DNA from 2 places in the Agrobacterium vaccinii genome. Region 2 is predicted to be linked to the other one. Evidence: riboswitches for the same ligand, from Rfam matches in the RefSeq annotation. Region 2 holds a riboswitch; the other holds the start of a gene.

Region 1 (4,419 bases), 580 kb from region 2:
GGCCATGCGTTCTTCACGCTTGGCGATTTCGGCTTGAGCCTTTTCCATCTCCTTGGGCAGGTTCTCCAGAGCGAACTTCTGCTTGAAGGACAGCTTTACCTTACCCTTCGCGGGCTCCCCCCCGGATGACGTCGAGGTCTTCGCCTTGTCCTGCTTTTCCGCTCTCTTCTTTTCGTCGGACGCACCTTTGCGCTGCGCCATCATGTCGGAATAACCACCGGCATACTCGACCCAACGACCGTCAGGCGCATCCGGGTTTGCGGGCGCAATCGTCGATGTCACAGTGCGGTCGAGGAAGTCGCGGTCGTGGCTGACCAGAATGACGGTGCCAGAGAAGCCAGCGACGATCTCCTGCAACAGATCGAGCGTTTCGATGTCGAGATCGTTGGTCGGTTCGTCGAGGATCAGAAGATTGGTCGGCTTTGCCAGAATACGTGCCAGCATCAAGCGCGCGCGCTCGCCACCGGACAATTTGCGAATGGGCGTGCGGGCCTGCTCCGGCTGGAACAGGAAATCCTTCATGTAACCCGTGACATGCTTCACTTCGCCGTTGACGAGAAGGTTTTCGCCACGCCCGTCCGTCAAATAATGGGCGAGCGTGTCCTCGAGGTTCAGGTCTTCACGCTTCTGGTCGAGCGTTGCGATTTCCAGTTTGGTGCCGAGCTTGACCGTGCCGCTATCGGGCGCCAACTCGCCCGTCAGCATTTTCAGCAATGTCGTCTTGCCTGCACCGTTGGGACCTACGAAGCCGATGCAATCGCCCCGGTGGACCCGCAGCGAAAACGGCGCAACGATGGTCCGCTCGCCATAGGATTTGGTGATGGCCTCGGCCTCGATGACCAGCTTGCCGGATTCGCGCCCCTCGGCTGCCGTCGCCTGAACGGTGCCTTGCGGGCCGTTGTGACCACGGTAGGCAGCCCGCATATCGCGCAACTCACCCACACGGCGCATGTTGCGCTTGCGGCGGGCGGTGACACCATACCGCATCCAGTGTTCTTCGCGCTCGATGGCCTTGCCGAGCTTGTGCTGCTCCAGCTCTTCCTCTTCCAGCACCTTGTCGCGCCATTCCTCGAAATGGGCAAAGCCACGGCTGAGACGGCGCGACGTACCGCGATCGAGCCAGACGGTAGCGGTCGAGACTTTTTCGAGAAAACGACGGTCGTGCGAAATCAGAACCAGCGCGCTGCGTGTCTGCTGCAATTCTCCTTCCAGCCACTCAATGGTCGGCAGGTCGAGATGGTTGGTGGGCTCGTCGAGCATCAAAATATCGGGTTCGGGCGCCATGACGCGCACAAGCGCTGCCCGGCGCGCCTCTCCGCCCGAAAGGCTGGATGGATGCTCCTGCCCCGTCAGCCCCAGATGCTCAAGCAGATAGGTGACGCGATAAGCATCGTCGCCCGGTCCCAGACCCGCTTCCGCATAGGCTTGAACCGTCTCGAAACCGGCAAAATCCGGCGCCTGCTCCAGATACCGGATCGTCGCAGACGGATGGCGGAAAACCTCGCCCGATTGCGCTTCCACCAGACCGGCAGCAATTTTCATCAGCGTCGATTTGCCGGAACCATTGCGTCCGACAAGGCAGATGCGGTCGCCCGGTTCCACTTGCAGGTTTGCACCGTCGAGCAGCGGGGTCACGCCAAATGTCAGCTTGATGTCGTCGAGTTTCAGAATCGGGGGTGCCAAGGCATCAGGCTCCGGTCAAATCATAGGGACGGGCAAGGACGATGGCCTTGCCGCTTTTGAGGCGAAGGCGCAAAGGCCCTTCCGCCACGTTGGAAATAGTGCGCGACGAGCCAAAGGCAAGCGCAAATTCTGCAAGAGGGTATCGCGCATTTTCGATGTCGAGACCATCAAGAGCCGTGAAACCCGCAACGGAAAACAGCGATCCGACAGGCAGATCGAGCGCAAGCTCGGTAGCCAGAAGCGGATAGGCTTCTTCCGTGCCGGAGGTCAATACAACATCGAAACCGCGTTCCGCCAGCGAGACGGCGTAGAGCAGATGGAACAGGGCGTGATCGGATCTTTCGCCAGCCAAAGCGCCGACCAATGTCAGCCGCTTCGCACCACGCGACAGAGCTTCCGACACCGCAATTTCCCCATCCGTCACACCTTTTGCGGCTGGAAAGGGCTGTTGTGGCGTATCGGGCCATTGCGACATCAGGTCGGCATCCGAGGAGTCGAAGTCACCTACCCAAAGCTCAGGCGTCAGCCCCAGCACGGAGGCATGGCGCATGCCGCTATCGGCAGCGATCACACGCGTCCCAGCCACCGCCTTTTGCAGGCGATCCGTGACGGTAATGGTTCCGCCGAGCAAAATGGTGAAATGCGCCGAGGTCATGTCCTGCCATAGCCCGGAAAGGTACGACAAGGAAAGGCCGAAACGCAGCCAATGCGGCGATATTGATTTTCGCCGCAGACAGGATTATGACACCTGCCAGTGGTGATTTGCCGACCGGCTTGCAGCCACTTTAAAGAAGTTGCTAAATGGTCGAGGAAACAGGCAATTTCCGAGGACCGGCTGCGATTTCGCTGCCGGTTTTTTGTTTTCTGGGCCGGCGCTGCCAGGAAAGTGAGAGTTCGAGATGCCTATTAAGATACCCGATACGCTGCCTGCTTTCGAGACCCTCGTGAATGAGGGCGTGCGGGTCATGACGGAAACAGCGGCGATCCGGCAGGATATTCGCCCGCTGCAGATCGGGCTTCTCAATCTCATGCCCAACAAGATCAAAACCGAGATACAGATGGCCCGACTGGTCGGCGCATCGCCGCTTCAGGTGGAGCTGTCGCTGGTGCGCATCGGTGGTCACCGCGCCAAGAATACGCCGGAAGAACACCTTCTGTCCTTTTACGAAACCTGGGAAGAGGTGCGCCACCGCAAGTTCGATGGCTTCATCATCACCGGCGCACCGGTCGAAAAACTCACCTATGAAGACGTGACCTACTGGGACGAGATGCAGAAGATTTTCGACTGGACGCAGACCAACGTCCATTCGACGCTTAATGTCTGCTGGGGCGCGATGGCCGCGATCTACCATTTCCATGGCGTTCCCAAACACGAGTTGAAAGAGAAAGCGTTCGGCGTCTATCGCCACCGCAATCTTTCCCCGGCATCCATTTATCTCAACGGTTTCTCGGATGATTTTCAGGTGCCCGTTTCCCGCTGGACGGAGGTGCGCCGCGCCGACATCGAGAAGAACCCCGACCTCGAAATCCTGATGGAGTCAGAGGAGATGGGGGTTTGTCTCGTGCATGAGCGCATCGGCAAGCGGCTCTACATGTTCAACCATGTCGAATATGATTCCACATCGCTTTCCGAAGAATATTTCCGCGATGTGAAATCAGGCGTGCCGATCAAGGTGCCGCATGACTACTTCCCCCATAACGACCCGGACCTGACACCGTTGAACCGCTGGCGCAGCCACGCCCATCTCTTCTTCGGCAACTGGATCAACGAAATCTACCAGACAACGCCGTATGACCCACAGGACATCGGCAAGACCAAAGCCTAATTCAGCAATTGCGCGGGCGCGGAAAATAAAGCAACGTCCGGCCCTGTTTATTGATCGGGAGAGTGACACGATGAGCGAAGCTGGCGCACGGGAAAATTTCGGCATGACGTCAAATGGCGAAAAGGTGGAGCGTGTGACGATTTCCGCCGGTGGGCTGACGGCTCACGTCATCACCTGGGGTGCGGTCATTCAGGATCTCCGGCTCGAAGGACACCAGCCGCCGCTGGTTCTCGGCTTCGATAACTTCGATGATTACCCGAAATATTCGTCGTATTTCGGCGCGACACCCGGTCGTAACGCCAACCGCATTGGTGACGGCAAATTCAGCATCGATGGCAAAGCCTATCAGCTGGAACTGAACGAGAAGGGCGTCACGCATCTCCACGGCGGCAGCGACAATATCGGCAAACGCAACTGGATGATCATGGAACATGGCCCAAGCCATGTGGTGTTGCAGATCGTCGACCCGGATGGCCGCGCCGGTTATCCAGGAAATTGCACCGTACGAGCGACCTATACGATCCGCGAAGGCGGCGTGCTTTCCGTAGCCTATGAAACCACCACAGACGCGCAGACGATCGCCAACATCTGCCAGCACTCCTATTTCAATCTGGATGGCGCAGAAACGGCACTCGGTCATGAGATCGAAATTGCAGCCGACCATTATTTGCCAACAACCGAGCGGCAAATTCCGACCGGAGAAATTCGCCCCGTAGACGGCACCGTCTTCGACCTGCGCACATCCACCCCGATGCGGCGTGAAGAAAACGGCCAGCAGGTTTCCTACGACCACAATTTCTGCCTGTCGCCACAGCGCGTGGCAAAGCGCAAAGTGGCACGCGTCTATGCCCCCGCCTCAAACGTTACGCTAGAGGTCCACACCACCGAGCCGGGCGTGCAGTTCTACTCG
Region 2 (4,419 bases):
GCCTTGCTGATGGGCGCCTTGGCCAGCGCCTGCGCGTTCCAGATGTTCCACAGGCCCGTATCGCTGAAACGCAGAACCGGGGCACCCGCCAGAATGCCATCGAAATCGCCGGGATAGCGCTGCGCCGCCATCAGTCCCTGACGACCGCCGGTCGAGCATCCATCCCAATAGGAGAACGAGGGGTCTCGGTCATAATACTGTGCCGCGACGGCCTTCGCCGTTTGCAATGTCACGTGGACCGCCCGCGAACCGTAATCCACCAGGAGCGCCATATCCGACGCAAAGTCTCCCAGATCATAGGTTTTCGCGTCATGACCGGTGTTTTGCTGGACGCTGATGAATCCCCTTTGCAAGGCAGCGTTACGCGTCTCGAGGCGGGACGGGGCGGCCAGATCCTCTCCGGCATAACCGCCATTTCCGAACATGTAGACGCGCCGATTCCAGCTGTCCGGCAGTGCAATTTCAAACCGAATCTGGGGTTGGATATATCCGGTGACATGGCAAAAGCCCGGCACCTTGCCCTGCGCTTCCACATGCCGGACGCTCAGCATCGTCACCTCATCAAATGTCTGCGCCGCAAGCACGCTGCATTGCATATTGGCCGAGACGGTGGCGGAAGACAGGTCCGTCCGGTCATCCTGAACGAGAAAGCTGCTTCGATTTTGCGCGAGTTCCGAGGTGGAAACGAGCAGACCGAGAAACACCGGGCCTGCCAGCAGGATAGATCGCGTCATGTGTTTTCCTCCCAGAAACGGTGACGCGACAAGTTTTAAGGATTGCAACCGGAAGAACAAATAACAAAAACGGCCCGATTCATAACCGTAAGCTGTATTCGTTCAATTCAGCACGCGCGACAATCCGGGGCTGTCGAGGGAAAAGGCGGGAATGGCGACGGTGAAGACCTCGCCCGTCTCGGCCTGCATTTCGTAATGGCCGAACATCAGCCCGGACGGCGTATCCAGCGGGCAGCCAGATGAATATTCGTAGGTATCGCCGGGCTTCAGATGCGGCTGTTCGCCGATCACGCCGGGGCCGGAGACCTCGTCCACTTGGCCATTTTCATCGGTAATGTGCCAGTAGCGACTGACCAGCGTCACCGATATATCCGAGTTGTTGGAAATCACGACCGTGTAGCCCCAGACGTAGCGGTTGTCATCCGGGTCGGACTGCTCCTCAAGATAATACGGGTCTACGGTGACCTCGATCTCTCTTGTCAGTGCACGGTACATTCACAGGGCCCTAAGTCATTGTTGTCAAGACATTCTACACTACAGGCGCGGGCCGTGGTCAAGAAAGGTAAGACCCATATTAGCTTTGCTTTACAAAACAGCCGTGCATTTCGTCTGTCAGGGATAAGTTTATTGGTAAACAGAAGCGGCCCGGCTGATAATGCCGGGCCTTAAGGGTCTCTTAGGCCGAGACCTGTGCCAGCGCTGCTGCGAAATCTTCCAACAGGTCGTCGGTGTCCTCGATGCCGCAGGACAGGCGCAACGTGCCGCCGGAAATACCGAGCTCAGCACGCGCCTCGTCCGTCAGGTTCTTGTGCGTTGTCGTGCCGGGATGTGTAATCAGGCTCTTGGCATCGCCCAGATTGTTGGAAATCTTGACGACTTCAAGCGCGTTCTGCAGCTTGAACGCCGCCTCCTTGCCGCCCTTCAATTCGAAGCAGACCAGCGTCGAGCCGCCCGTCATCTGCTTGGCAATGATATCGGCCTGCGGATGGTCGGCACGGCCCGGGTAGATGACCTTGGCGACCTTGTTCTGCTCGGCGAGAAAATCTGCAATCTTGCCTGCATTCGCCGTCTGCTGGCGCACGCGCAGCGGCAGCGTCTCGATACCCTTCAACAGCGTCCATGCGTTGAAAGGCGAAAGGGCAGGGCCGGTGTGGCGGAAATAATCCTGAAGCTCTTCCTCGATCCATTTCTTGTCCGAGAGAACGACGCCACCCAGGCAACGGCCCTGGCCATCGATATGCTTGGTTGCGGAGTAGACGACGATATGCGCCCCCAACTCCAATGGCTTCTGGAAAAGCGGCGTGGCAAACACGTTGTCGACCACCACTTTCGCGTCGATCTGGTTGGCGAGCTTGGCCACGCCAGCAATATCGACCACTTCCAGCGTCGGGTTCGTCGGGCTTTCAAGGAAGAACAGCTGGGTGTTCGGCTGGATCGCCTTTTCCCAATTGGCCAGATCACGACCATCGACCAGCGTGCACTCGATGCCGTATTTCGGCGCCAGCGTTTCAACAACCCAGCGGCAGGAGCCGAACAGGGCGCGGGCAGCCACGATGTGATCGCCTGCCTTCAACTGGCACAAAATGGCGGCGCTGACGGCAGCCATGCCGGATGCCGTGGCGCGGGCATCTTCGGCACCCTCCAGCAGGCACATGCGCTTTTCAAACATGTCATTGGTGGGGCTGGCGTAGCGGGCGTAGATGAAGCCCTCGGTTTCGCCCTTGAAACGGGCTTCCGCCGCTTCCGAGCTGTCATAGACGAAGCCTTGGGTCAGATAGATTGCCTCAGAGGTCTCGCCATATTCGGACCGCAGCGTACCGCCGTGAACCAGTTGCGTTGCCGGGCGCCATTTCTTGCTCATGTCATCACCTTACAAACAAAAAAACCGGTCGCAAAAGCAGACCGGTTACAAGCGCACCCGGTCTTTTTAGCCACTTATTTAACGTGGCTGCAAGCCGACCGGCCAAATCACCACGGGATAAGATTGCCATAACTCCGTTAACGACTTGCGTCAATGCCTGGCTTTTGGTTTTGTCGCCGTGAAAAGGGATGATCAAAAGATGACGAGAACGACGGGCATACTGGCGGATGGCGCGATCCGGGAACTGTTCGCTTCAGGCCAATTGACGAGCGAACGGTCGCTGGATGCCGACCAGATTCAGCCTGCCAGCCTCGATCTGCGTCTGGGCGCGAAAGCCTATCGCGTGCGCGCCAGCTTCATGCCCGGCCCCACGACAAAGGTCATCGAAAAGCTCACACGTCTCAGCCTGCACGAGATCGATCTCAGCGACGGCGCGGTTCTGGAAACCGGCTGCGTCTACATCGTGCCACTGATGGAAGCTCTCGCACTTCCGCAGGGCATGTCGGCCTCGGCAAACCCGAAAAGCTCCACGGGCCGTCTCGATATTTTCACCCGCGTCATCACCGACCACGCGCAGGAATTTGACAAGATCCCAGCAGGCTATAACGGCCCACTTTATCTGGAAATCAGCCCGCGCACCTTCCCCATCGTCGTGCGCCAGGGCTCGCGCCTCTCGCAAATCCGCTTCCGCATCGGCCATTCCGTGCTGGCCGATACCGAGCTGCTGGCCCTGCATGAAAGTGAAATACTGGTTGCCAGCGAGACGCCCAACGTCTCCGGCGGAGGCATTGCCCTGTCCATCGATCTCCAGGGGTTCGGTGAGCTCGGGCTGATCGGCTACCGTGGCAAGCATCACACGGCGGTTGTCGATGTCGACCAGAAGGCGGCCCATGACGTGCTGGATTTCTGGGACCCGATCTATTCGCGGGGTCGAGCCGAACTCATTCTCGATCCGGATGAATTCTACATCCTCGTCTCGCAGGAAGCCGTCCACGTTCCACCGCTCTACGCTGCCGAAATGACGCCCTTCGATCCGCTGGTCGGCGAATTCCGCGTCCACTACGCCGGCTTCTTCGACCCCGGCTTCGGCCACGCCAGCGCCGGCGGCACCGGCAGCCGCGCCGTCCTCGAAGTCCGCAGCCACGAAGTCCCCTTCATCTTGGAACACGGCCAGATCGTCGGCCGCCTCGTCTATGAACACATGCTCACCAAACCCGAAGGCCTCTACGGCTCGGGCCTGGGCTCCAACTATCAAGCGCAGGGCCTGAAACTGTCCAAACACTTCCGCGCCGAATAACCACAAAGCTTGACAGCCTCCAGGAACTATCAGACCCTCAGGTCTGCGCGGGTGTAGCTCAATGGTAGAGCAGCAGCTTCCCAAGCTGAATACGAGGGTTCGATTCCCTTCACCCGCTCCAGTAACTTTAATGAAATTTCGCGCCACTTTTGTCAGGTGCGGTTTTTAGCCCGCGCTTCGGCAACTTTACGGCTCATATCTAGACCGTCACCACGGCTGTAGCGTTTGGTCATCTTTACGGTCGTATGCCTGGCCAACTCTCTGGCTGCTTCAATCGACTCTGTTGCCTCAATTGTTTTAGACACGGCGCCGGCGCGGGAATACTTACATTCGAGGAGACGCCAGCCGCATTTCTCACCTTTCTGAATTTTTCAGCGTAACGATTTCCGCGCTGATGCTAGAGCACATAGTTGTGGTCGGGCAAGTTCAGAGAGTCTTGGTCGATTTTGCGTAACGCACCAATTGATATGGGCGCGCGTTATGCCGAAGCCATCGTCAAGGGTGATTGCCTATTCCAAAGGGCTATA

The links. A riboswitch is a leader RNA that binds a small molecule or an ion and turns the genes downstream of it on or off. The one in region 2 is predicted to bind S-adenosylmethionine.
Region 1: another riboswitch for S-adenosylmethionine. It lies ahead of metA (homoserine O-acetyltransferase MetA); the one in region 2 lies ahead of HRR99_RS01400 (O-succinylhomoserine sulfhydrylase).

What each region holds. Positions count from the first base shown of each region.
Region 1 covers NZ_CP054150.1:2,833,709-2,838,127, forward strand. Annotated here, with positions in the region: gene HRR99_RS13830 (ABC-F family ATP-binding cassette domain-containing protein) at 1-1,683, opposite strand, end outside; gene HRR99_RS13835 (thiamine diphosphokinase) at 1,688-2,338, opposite strand; SAM riboswitch at 2,428-2,504, shown strand; gene metA (homoserine O-acetyltransferase MetA) at 2,583-3,509, shown strand; gene HRR99_RS13845 (aldose epimerase family protein) at 3,580-4,419, shown strand, end outside.
Region 2 covers NZ_CP054150.1:277,033-281,451, forward strand. Annotated here, with positions in the region: gene HRR99_RS01390 (tannase/feruloyl esterase family alpha/beta hydrolase) at 1-734, opposite strand, end outside; gene apaG (Co2+/Mg2+ efflux protein ApaG) at 837-1,229, opposite strand; gene HRR99_RS01400 (O-succinylhomoserine sulfhydrylase) at 1,411-2,595, opposite strand; SAM riboswitch at 2,641-2,719, opposite strand; gene HRR99_RS01405 (2'-deoxycytidine 5'-triphosphate deaminase) at 2,795-3,892, shown strand; tRNA gene HRR99_RS01410 (tRNA-Gly) at 3,940-4,013, shown strand.